Regions from separate parts of the Halobacillus sp. 12SKB genome, predicted to be linked through region 1. Evidence: a T-box and tRNA genes for the amino acid it is inferred to sense, from the RefSeq annotation. Region 1 holds a T-box; the other holds one or more tRNA genes.

Region 1 (5,371 bases):
TACAATTCGGCTCCAGTTATGACGGCTGACATCGCTTTGTCAGGAGCCTGCAAGTCTGTAGCAATCGTCAGTTCACTAGGGTTACAGAACCTTTCTAAATAGTCACGGTTCTTCTCAAGCTCTTTTACAATGGCGTCATCTTTCGCCTGAATCATCAACTGGATTTCCTTAGACATTGGTGTATCCACTTCTGAACGGATATTACGAACAGAACGGATGATGGATACCAGACGATTCATTTCTTCCACCGCTTCTTCATTATGGAAATCTTCACTTACCACCGGCCATGAAGCCTGTGTAATGGACTCTCCATCATGAGGAAGGTGCTGCCAGATTTCTTCAGTAATGAATGGCATGAACGGATGTAGCATACGCATCGTCTGATCGAGTGTGTACGCGAGAATAGAACGGGTCGTATGGATACGGGCTTCGTCCTCTCCATACAATGGCAGCTTCGCCATTTCGATATACCAATCACAGAAGTCATCCCAAATGAAGTTGTAAAGGTGACGGCCGGCTTCCCCGAATTCATATTTATCAATGTTTGTCGTCACATGTTCAATGGTTTGGTTGAGACGAGTCAGGATCCATTGATCAGCTACTGATTTTTCACCCGTGATATCAATGTCTTCATATTTCAAATCGCCCATGTTCATTAAAGCAAAACGGGAAGCGTTCCAAATCTTGTTGGCGAAGTTCCACGTAGACTCTACCTTCTCCCAATGGAAACGCAGGTCTTGACCAGGGGATGAACCGGTCGATAAGAAATAACGAAGAGAATCGGCTCCATATTCATCGATGACATCCATTGGATCGACACCATTTCCAAGTGATTTACTCATCTTACGTCCTTCAGCATCACGAACAAGACCGTGAATAAGAACATCGTTGAACGGACGCTCGTTTGTAAACTCGAGGGATTGGAAAATCATGCGGCTGACCCAGAAACCAATGATGTCATACCCTGTTACAAGTACGTTAGTTGGGAAGTAACGTTTATAATCTTCACTGTTTTCATCAGGCCATCCCATCGTTGAGAAAGGCCAAAGCGCAGAGGAGAACCAAGTATCCAGAACATCTTCATCCTGCTTCCAGTTCTCAGGATCTTTCGGCTCTTCTTTACCGACATATAATTCGCCCGTTTCTTTATGGTACCAGGCTGGTATACGGTGACCCCACCATAATTGTCTGGAAATACACCAGTCTCTTGTATTCTCCATCCAGTGCAGATATGGCTTTTCAAATCGATCAGGAACAAACTGTACTTGATCGTCTCCCTTTTGCAAGTCGATGGACGCATCAGCTAGTGGCTTCATGTCAACGAACCACTGCGTGGAAAGATAAGGTTCAACGACTGCTCCGCTTCGCTCAGAGTGACCAACCGAGTGCATGTGTTCTTCAATTTCAAAGAGGACACCGTCATCCTGAAGGTCCTTGACGATTTGTTTACGACATTCGAAGCGGTCCATACCCTTATACTTGCCGGCGTTATCATTCATCGTTCCGTCTTCATTCATAATGAGGATGCGTTCCAGGTTGTGACGGTTACCAATTTCGAAGTCATTAGGGTCGTGTGCTGGAGTAATCTTAACAGCTCCAGAACCAAATTCCATATCGACATAATCATCAGCGACAATTTCGATTTCACGGCCGACAATCGGCAGGATCGCCTTTTTACCAATCAGGTGCTTGTAGCGCTCATCTTCCGGATGTACCGCAATGGCTGTATCCCCAAGCATCGTTTCTGGACGTGTCGTCGCAATCTCAATGGTGCCTTCTTCATCTTTCAATGGATAGCGCATATGGTAAAACGCACCCTGCACATCTTTGTACTCCACTTCGATATCAGACAAAGCTGTCTGCGTAGCCGGATCCCAGTTGATGATATATTCCCCGCGGTAAATCAGACCTTTTTCGTAAAGTGTTACAAAAACTTCTTTAACAGCCTCAGAAAGACCCTCATCAAGAGTAAAACGTTCACGGGAATAGTCCAGTCCAAGCCCTAGTTTTTCCCACTGGGCACGGATGAATTTCGCATACTCATGCTTCCACTCCCACGATTTTTCGAGGAATTTTTCACGGCCGAGATCATGACGAGAGATGCCTTCTTCACGAAGTTTCGCGTCTACTTTTGCTTGTGTAGCAATCCCCGCATGGTCCATACCTGGCAGCCACAGTACATCATAGCCCTGCATCCGCTTCACACGTGTCAGGATATCCTGTAATGTCGTGTCCCACGCATGACCGAGGTGCAGCTTCCCTGTTACGTTCGGCGGTGGAATGACGATTGTATAAGGTTCCTTGTTTTTATCTCCTGTAGCTTCAAAAAATTTACCATCTACCCAGTACTGATACCGGTCCTTTTCAACAGCGGCCGGATCATACTTTGTAGGCATTGAAAGATCTTGTTGATCCATGTGATCTTCCTCCTTTTATTCTCTTTATAAAAATAAAAAACCCTTTCATCCTAAAAAAGGACGAAAGGGTTCATTTCCGTGGTACCACCTTTAATTTACAGGAAGTCATTCCTGTACACTCAAATAAAAATAACGGCTTCTAACCGGCTTCTCCTACTCATTGTTCAAAGAAGCTGCATCAAGGGCGACCTTCCATTAACAGGGTTCCTGGAAAACTCTCACCAATCGTTTTCCTCTCTGAAGGAATTGTTCATGTACTCTTCCCTATCTAAGCATTTCACGTATAAAGACTATACTACATATTGTATATAAAAAAGAGGCATTTAGTCAACTACGTCAAAGAAAAAGGCGAAAACCCCTGAGCCGATTGCCCAGGAGCCTTTATCCTCCAATGAAAAGAGGTGCTCTTTATGAGTCGTTTGTATCGTTATCGTCTGCCTCCATGGTGCAGAACGTGGCTGTTTGTCATTGAAAAATCTTTGCTGCCCATCGTAATTTTCCAAGCCCTGCGAACCATCATCTTCCCGACTACTTTCGACATCTTCCTTCTCGGATTGGTCCTCGGTTTGTATCTCGCTTTCAAATATAAATGGATTTAGTTCGGAATATACACAATCTGCCCAGGAGAAACGTCGTCTTTATAATCATTGACTCGTTCTAATTGTTTTACCGATACGTCATACTTTTCCGCAATCGAAGATAACGTTTCCTCTTCCTGGGCAATATACATTTTCATTTGTGTGTACGTGTCCTCTCTGTTCGGGAACAAGTGTTTGAAGATTTGTTTGATCCCATCCATACCTCCAGGTGCTTGAGCACTTTCTTGGTCGGACTCTTCGCTGCTGGATTCTTTACTGCTGGACTCTTCAATACTGACTTCTCCCCAATCCCCACTATCATAAGATGGCTCTTCCGGAGTTAATTGGGTATTTTCCTGAGTATGACCAAAGAACTCTGGGAAGCTTTGTGATTTTTTATAAAACCATCGTCCGTCATCTTCTTCTGTATGCTCACTCTCATCTTTTTCATCAATCCGAAAAATAGGGGCTTCCCGCTCTGGGAGAACAGGTGATTCTTTTAGACTCTGTTCTTGAAAATTGACAGGACCGACAGTCGCTGATTCATCAAAATTCGGTTCATTCGATGCTTCTTGCTTCCTTTCTTCCAGTCCATTGATATTCACATGAGCATGAAGCCGGAGTTGACGATTGGCGGGAAGTTCGTAATCAAAACTTTCAATGTCGATGAGCACATCTTCTAAATTTGATACCCTTTCTAAAGGTACCGTGATTTCCACTGGAAATGAGTGGCTGAATGTATGAACGCCTTCTTCAAATGGTTCGACTACGTCCATGGTTCGAACAGAGGGTGCAAGAGGACTTTCATCCTGCGCATCCTGTTTTCCAGTCGGAATGTATTCACCCGCAAGATCGACGGTCCCTTTCAACCGGACCTCATCTCCAAGCTCTTCAATAGTAATTTCAGGTTCTAATGATATACCGATTAACTCGCGAACGCCCTGTCCTTCCTTGAACCATATGGATTCATCTAAATAAAAGGAAAATACATTTTGTTTGTTTTGCAAAGTTCGGTCCCCTCCCTAAGGTAATAAACACTTTTCTCTATTACCACCTTATGCGAGAGTTAGAGTAATATACATAACGAAAGCGCATGGAGGACCCCATGCGCTTATAACATTAAGATTTAATTTGTGAAAAGACTTTCTCCGCTGCTTGAATGGTTTTCTCGATATCCTTATCCGTATGTTTGACAGACAAGAACAACCCTTCAAATTGGGAAGGCGGCAGATAGACCCCTTCTTCAATCATTCCCTGGAAATAACGCATGAACAGGTCCAAATCCGATTGGTTGGCTGTTTCAAAATTCGTCACAGGTTCGTTTGTAAAGAAGAAGCCGACCATGGAACCAGCCCGGTTCACTGTGAGTGGAATGTTGTGTTTTTCAGCGGCTTGCTGGTAACCTTCAATTAAGCGGTCTACTTTTTTATTGATGGAAGCATACGCTTCTTCCGTCATAGCAGAGATCGTTTCGAAACCTGCCGTCATTGCGAGTGGGTTTCCAGAAAGAGTACCTGCTTGGTAGATGTCACCGACAGGAGCAACCCGCTCCATAATATCCCGTTTTCCACCATAGGCTCCTACAGGAAGACCGCCTCCAATGACTTTTCCAAGGCATGTCATGTCAGGTGTCACACCAAAGTGTCCTTGAGCACTGTGGTATCCAACACGGAAGCCAGTCATAACTTCATCAAAGATCAGAACCGTTCCATTGTCTTCCGTCATTGTTCTTAACTCTTGCAGGAAGCCTTCGTTTGGTGGGACGACACCCATATTTCCGGAGACAGGCTCAATAATGACAGCCGCTAGATCGTCTCCGAACTCTTCAAAAACATACCGGACGCTTTCTATATCATTATATGGGACCGTAATTGTATTTTGGGCAATGGATTCCGGTACACCAGGAGAGTCAGGCAGACCAAGAGTCGCTACACCAGAGCCCGCTTTGATCAGCAAGGAATCTCCATGGCCATGGTAATTTCCTTCAAATTTCAAGATTTTATCGCGGCCTGTGTACCCACGAGCAACACGAAGGGCGCTCATCGTTGCTTCTGTTCCTGAATTCACCATCCGCAGCATTTCAATAGAAGGCACCCGTTCTCTCACAAGGGAAGCCAACTTGTTTTCCATTTCAGTAGGAGCACCGAAGCTCGTGCCATTCACTGTCGCTTTGGTTAACGCTTCTGTTACCTTTTCATCAGCATGGCCTAAAATTAAGGGGCCAAAGCTTAATACATAATCGATATATTCGTTGCCATCGAGGTCATAAAGTTTAGAACCTGCGCCTTTTTCCATAAAAATCGGGTCCATCTGGACAGATTTAAATGCACGTACAGGGGAGTTCACTCCACCCGGCATTAATTCTACTGCTTTCGT
Region 2 (5,371 bases), 1.4 Mb from region 1:
GATCAACTTCATGCATCGTATAGACTTTTATGCCCTTCTCTTCAATAAGCACTCTTTCTCCTTCATCAAGAGAACGAGCTCCGATAATCACTATATTTTCTGGTTTAATCTTCGGTTCATAATCATGGATACTCGTCAATTTTTCATGACCGATCCCTAAGCTTACAGCTAATGGCATCCCATGAATGTTACCAGAAGGCGAGCTGTCACCTGTGTTTAAATCGCCGTGAGCATCATACCAGATGACACCAAGGTTTTCATAATGTTTCGCAACTCCTGCAAGAGTCCCCATAGCTATACTATGGTCTCCCCCAAGTACAAGTGGGAAACGTTTATTTTCTACGACTTCATCTACCGCTTTTGCCAGACGACGGCTTCCTTCGGCAATTTCATTCAAGTTACGTAAATTATCCTGTTTTTCATCTGTATTATGTTTTGGGCGAGGAATCTCAATGTCCCCTAGATCTTCAATGTTATATTTCAATTGCTCTAGACGTTCAACCATACCTGCATAACGAATAGCACTTGGGCCCATATCCACGCCTCGACGCATCTGTCCAAGGTCCATAGGTACACCGATAACTGAAAGCTGTTTATTCATCAAAGTTCCTCCTTTTTTCTCTACTATAATTGTATCCGTTTTTCCCGTTATGACTCAACTGGACATGTTTGTGCATATATATACGAAAACCAGTATGAAAACGTATGTAATCATGCATGTTTACAAGGTTTCGAATTATTTTACATATTATGGGTTTGTTTATATGGAGAAGTATTTAACTTTTTGTAACCCCTCATTAGATAAGGGTGTCGAACCTCTACATATGACAAACAGACCGGATTGATATAGAGGATGAAACAATAAAAAACCTGACATCAATCATTGATGTCAGGTTTAAAGAGTGGAGCCTAGCGGGATCGAACCGCTGACCTCCTGCGTGCAAAGCAGGCGCTCTCCCAGCTGAGCTAAGGCCCCGTATGGAGCGGGAGACGGGATTCGAACCCGCGACCCCCACCTTGGCAAGGTGGTGTTCTACCACTGAACTACTCCCGCATATAAAATTGAAAGATGAGCCATGAAGGATTCGAACCTTCGACCCTCTGATTAAAAGTCAGATGCTCTACCAGCTGAGCTAATGGCTCGTATGAAACATAATGCTCGTTATTTTATAAGCCGTGTGCTCGTCACGTTGATAGATTTTTCGGTGAAGCATACGCTCCTCGCAAAGCCTACAATGAAGAAATTCCAATGATGCTTACGGCTTCTCTACCAGCTGAGCTAATGGCTCATAATATAATAACATCCAGTATAACATCTTCTTAAGAAATGGCTGGGCCAGCTGGATTCGAACCAGCGCATGACGGTACCAAAAACCGTTGCCTTACCGCTTGGCTATGGCCCAACAGTTACAAAAATAGTATTGACCATCTAAAGATCATTATACAAGATATGTTTATTTTCATAAAAAATAGCTGATCATGAATGTCAGCCGTTATCGTCAATGAAAAAATGGTGGAGGGAGTAGGACTCGAACCTACGAACCCGATGGGAGCGGATTTACAGTCCGCCGCGTTTGGCCAACTTCGCTATCCCTCCACTTTGACTAAATAAGTGGTGCCGGCCAGAGGACTTGAACCCCCAACCTACTGATTACAAATCAGTTGCTCTGCCAGTTGAGCTAGGCCGGCTTATAAATTTAATGGTGGAGGATGCAGGGTTCGAACCTGCGACCCCTTGCTTGTAAGGCAAGTGCTCTCCCAGCTGAGCTAATCCTCCAATAAGTGGTGACCCGTACGGGATTCGAACCCGTGTTACCGCCGTGAAAGGGCGGTGTCTTAACCACTTGACCAACGGGCCATGTGTTTGATAGTTTCTCAGAGCTTCCAGCCGGATTTGAACCGGCGACCCCTTCCTTACCATGGAAGTGCTCTACCACTGAGCTATGGAAGCAAGTGGCTCCAACGGTAGGATTCGAACCTACGACCGATCGGTTAACAGCCGATTGCTCTACCACTGAGCTACGTTGGAATAATGTTCATTCATCAAAAGCATTAATAAGGAAAGAGAATCAATGTGGCGGCGTCCTACTCTCACGGGGGTAAACCCGACTACCATCGGCGCTGAAGAGCTTAACTGCTGTGTTCGGCATGGGAACAGGTGTGACCTCTTCGCCTTCACCACCACATCAATATAAAGTTTGAGGTGAACCCTCAAAACTGGATAAGGAAACATCTTGTTTGAAAAGTAACTGTCATTCACGAATGATTCTAATCAGATAGATAAGTCATCGATCCATTAGTATCCGTCAGCTCCACGTGTCACCACGCTTCCACCTCGGACCTATCAACCTCATCGTCTCTGAGGGATCTTATTTGCTTAAAGCAAAGGGAAATCTCATCTCAAGGGGGGCTTCATGCTTAGATGCTTTCAGCACTTATCCCGACCACACGTAGCTACCCAGCGATGCTCCTGGCGGAACAACTGGTACACCAGCGGTGTGTCCATCCCGGTCCTCTCGTACTAAGGACAGCTCCTTTCAAATTTCCAACGCCCACGACGGATAGGGACCGAACTGTCTCACGACGTTCTGAACCCAGCTCGCGTACCGCTTTAATGGGCGAACAGCCCAACCCTTGGGACCGACTACAGCCCCAGGATGCGATGAGCCGACATCGAGGTGCCAAACCTCCCCGTCGATGTGGACTCTTGGGGGAGATAAGCCTGTTATCCCCGGGGTAGCTTTTATCCGTTGAGCGACGGCCCTTCCATGCGGAACCGCCGGATCACTAAGCCCGACTTTCGTCCCTGCTCGACTTGTAGGTCTCGCAGTCAAGCTCCCTTGTGCCTTTACACTCTGCGAATGATTTCCAACCATTCTGAGGGAACCTTTGGGCGCCTCCGTTACCTTTTGGGAGGCGACCGCCCCAGTCAAACTGCCCACCTGACACTGTCTCCGGACCGGATCACGGTCCTGGGTTAGAATGTCCGTACAGCCAGGGTAGTATCCCACCAGCGCCTCCACCGAAGCTAGCGCTCCGGCTTCCAAGGCTCCTACCTATCCTGTACAAGCTATACCAACATTCAATATCAGGCTACAGTAAAGCTCCACGGGGTCTTTCCGTCCTGTCGCGGGTAATGTGCATCTTCACACATAGTATAATTTCACCGGGTCTCTCGTTGAGACAGTGCCCAAGTCGTTGCACCTTTCGTGCGGGTCGGAACTTACCCGACAAGGAATTTCGCTACCTTAGGACCGTTATAGTTACGGCCGCCGTTTACTGGGGCTTCGGTTCAACGCTTCGCATAAGCTAACGCATCCCCTTAACCTTCCAGCACCGGGCAGGTGTCAGCCCCTATACTTCGCCTTACGGCTTCGCAGAGACCTGTGTTTTTGGTAAACAGTCGCTTGGGCCTTTTCACTGCGGCTCCTCGGCAGAGGAGCACCCCTTCTCCCGAAGTTACGGGGTCATTTTGCCGAGTTCCTTAACGAGAGTTCTCCCGCTCACCTTAGGATCCTCTCCTCGCCTACCTGTGTCGGTTTGCGGTACGGGCACCTCTTTCCTCACTAGAGGATTTTCTTGGCAGTGTGAACTCAGGAGCTTCGGTACTTTATTTCCCTCCCCATCACAGCTTGACGTTGCCGGACGGATTTGCCTATCCGACCGTCTCACTGCTTGGACGCGCACATCCAGTGGCGCGCTCTCCTTATCCTCCTGCGTCCCCCCGTCGTTCAAACGGAAAGGAGGTGGTACAGGAATATCAACCTGTTGTCCATCGCCTACGCCTTTCGGCCTCGGCTTAGGTCCCGACTAACCCTGAGAGGACGAGCCTTCCTCAGGAAACCTTAGGCATTCGGTGAAAGAGATTCTCACTCTTTTTTCGCTACTCATACCGGCATTCTCACTTCTAAGCGCTCCACCAGTCCTTACGGTCTGACTTCACGGCCCTTAGAACGCTCTCCTACCACTGATCATAAGATCAATCCGCAGCTTCGGTGGTGTGTTTAGCCCCGGTACATTTTCGGCGCAGAGTCACTCGACCAGTGAGCTATTACGCACTCTTTGAATGATGGCTGCTTCTAAGCCAACATCCTGGTTGTCTAAGCAACTCCACATCCTTTTCCACTTAACACACACTTTGGGACCTTAGCTGGCGGTCTGGGCTGTTTCCCTCTCGACCATGAACCTTATCACCCACGGTCTGACTCCCAGAACAAAGTCTATGGCATTCGGAGTTTGACTGAATTCGGTAACCCGATAGGGGCCCCTCGTCCAATCAGTGCTCTACCTCCATGACTTTCTATTCTGAGGCTAGCCCTAAAGCTATTTCGGAGAGAACCAGCTATCTCCGTGTTCGATTGGCATTTCACCCCTACCCACACCTCATCCCCGCAATTTTCAACTTGCGTGGGTTCGGGCCTCCAGTCAGTGTTACCTGACCTTCACCCTGGACATGGGTAGATCACACGGTTTCGGGTCTACGACCGCATACTCACTCGCCCTATTCAGACTCGCTTTCGCTGCGGCTCCGCTTCTGCTGCTTAACCTCGCATACGGTCGTAACTCGCCGGTTCATTCTACAAAAGGCACGCCGTCACCCATTAACGGGCTCCGACTACTTGTAGGCACACGGTTTCAGGTTCTCTTTCACTCCCCTTCCGGGGTGCTTTTCACCTTTCCCTCACGGTACTGGTTCACTATCGGTCACTAGGGAGTATTTAGCCTTGGGAGATGGTCCTCCCGGATTCCGACGGAATTCCTCGTGTTCCGCCGTACTCAGGATCCACTCCGGAGAGAGAAAGATTTCGACTACAGGGCTGTTACCTGCTCTGGCTGACCTTTCCAGATCGATTCGCCTATCTTCCTCTTTGGTAACTCCAATGGAGTGTCCTACAACCCCAGAAAGCAAGCTTTCTGGTTTGGGCTGATTCCGTTTCGCTCGCCGCTACTTGGGAAATCGCGTTTGCTTTCTCTTCCTCCGGGTACTTAGATGTTTCAGTTCCCCGGGTGTGCCTGCCTATACCTATGTATTCAGTATAGGATACTGTTCCATTACGAACAGTGGGTTTCCCCATTCGGAAATCTCCGGGTCAAAGCCTACTTACGGCTCGCCGGAGCATATCGGTGTTAGTCCCGTCCTTCATCGGCTCCTAGTACCAAGGCATCCACCGTGCGCCCTTATTCACTTAACTATCTTCGTGAAAAGACGTTTACAATTTCAATTAGATGTCTTGTCATCATTTGCCTCATCGTTAGATGAAACAATGATTCCTTATCCAGTTTTCAAGGTTCACGCCCTTATTCAGGGTTGAATATAAAACACAAAATAGATTCTTGTGTTTAGGTGTAACATTTAAATGGTGGAGCCTAG

What was found. The T-box of region 1 lies ahead of ACQ4XT_RS11235 (valine--tRNA ligase). A T-box ahead of a tRNA ligase gene usually reads a tRNA of that ligase, here a tRNA-Val.
Region 2: it has a tRNA-Val gene. The T-box ahead of ACQ4XT_RS11235 (valine--tRNA ligase) is inferred to sense a tRNA for this amino acid. The anticodon was not compared.

The regions. Positions count from the first base shown of each region.
Region 1 covers NZ_JBRFWR010000001.1:2,332,379-2,337,749, reverse strand. The annotation lists gene ACQ4XT_RS11235 (valine--tRNA ligase) at 1-2,417, opposite strand, end outside; T-box leader at 2,471-2,697, opposite strand; gene ACQ4XT_RS11230 (YszA family small membrane protein) at 2,828-3,016, shown strand; gene spoVID (stage VI sporulation protein D) at 3,013-4,002, opposite strand; gene hemL (glutamate-1-semialdehyde 2,1-aminomutase) at 4,115-5,371, opposite strand, start outside.
Region 2 covers NZ_JBRFWR010000001.1:902,916-908,286, forward strand. The annotation lists gene rocF (arginase) at 1-601, opposite strand, end outside; tRNA gene ACQ4XT_RS04445 (tRNA-Ala) at 904-976, opposite strand; tRNA gene ACQ4XT_RS04450 (tRNA-Gly) at 980-1,054, opposite strand; tRNA gene ACQ4XT_RS04455 (tRNA-Lys) at 1,071-1,143, opposite strand; tRNA gene ACQ4XT_RS04460 (tRNA-Gln) at 1,329-1,403, opposite strand; tRNA gene ACQ4XT_RS04465 (tRNA-Tyr) at 1,512-1,597, opposite strand; tRNA gene ACQ4XT_RS04470 (tRNA-Thr) at 1,614-1,689, opposite strand; tRNA gene ACQ4XT_RS04475 (tRNA-Val) at 1,702-1,777, opposite strand; tRNA gene ACQ4XT_RS04480 (tRNA-Glu) at 1,784-1,858, opposite strand; tRNA gene ACQ4XT_RS04485 (tRNA-Thr) at 1,880-1,951, opposite strand; tRNA gene ACQ4XT_RS04490 (tRNA-Asn) at 1,955-2,029, opposite strand; rRNA gene rrf (5S ribosomal RNA) at 2,073-2,186, opposite strand; rRNA gene ACQ4XT_RS04500 (23S ribosomal RNA) at 2,277-5,192, opposite strand.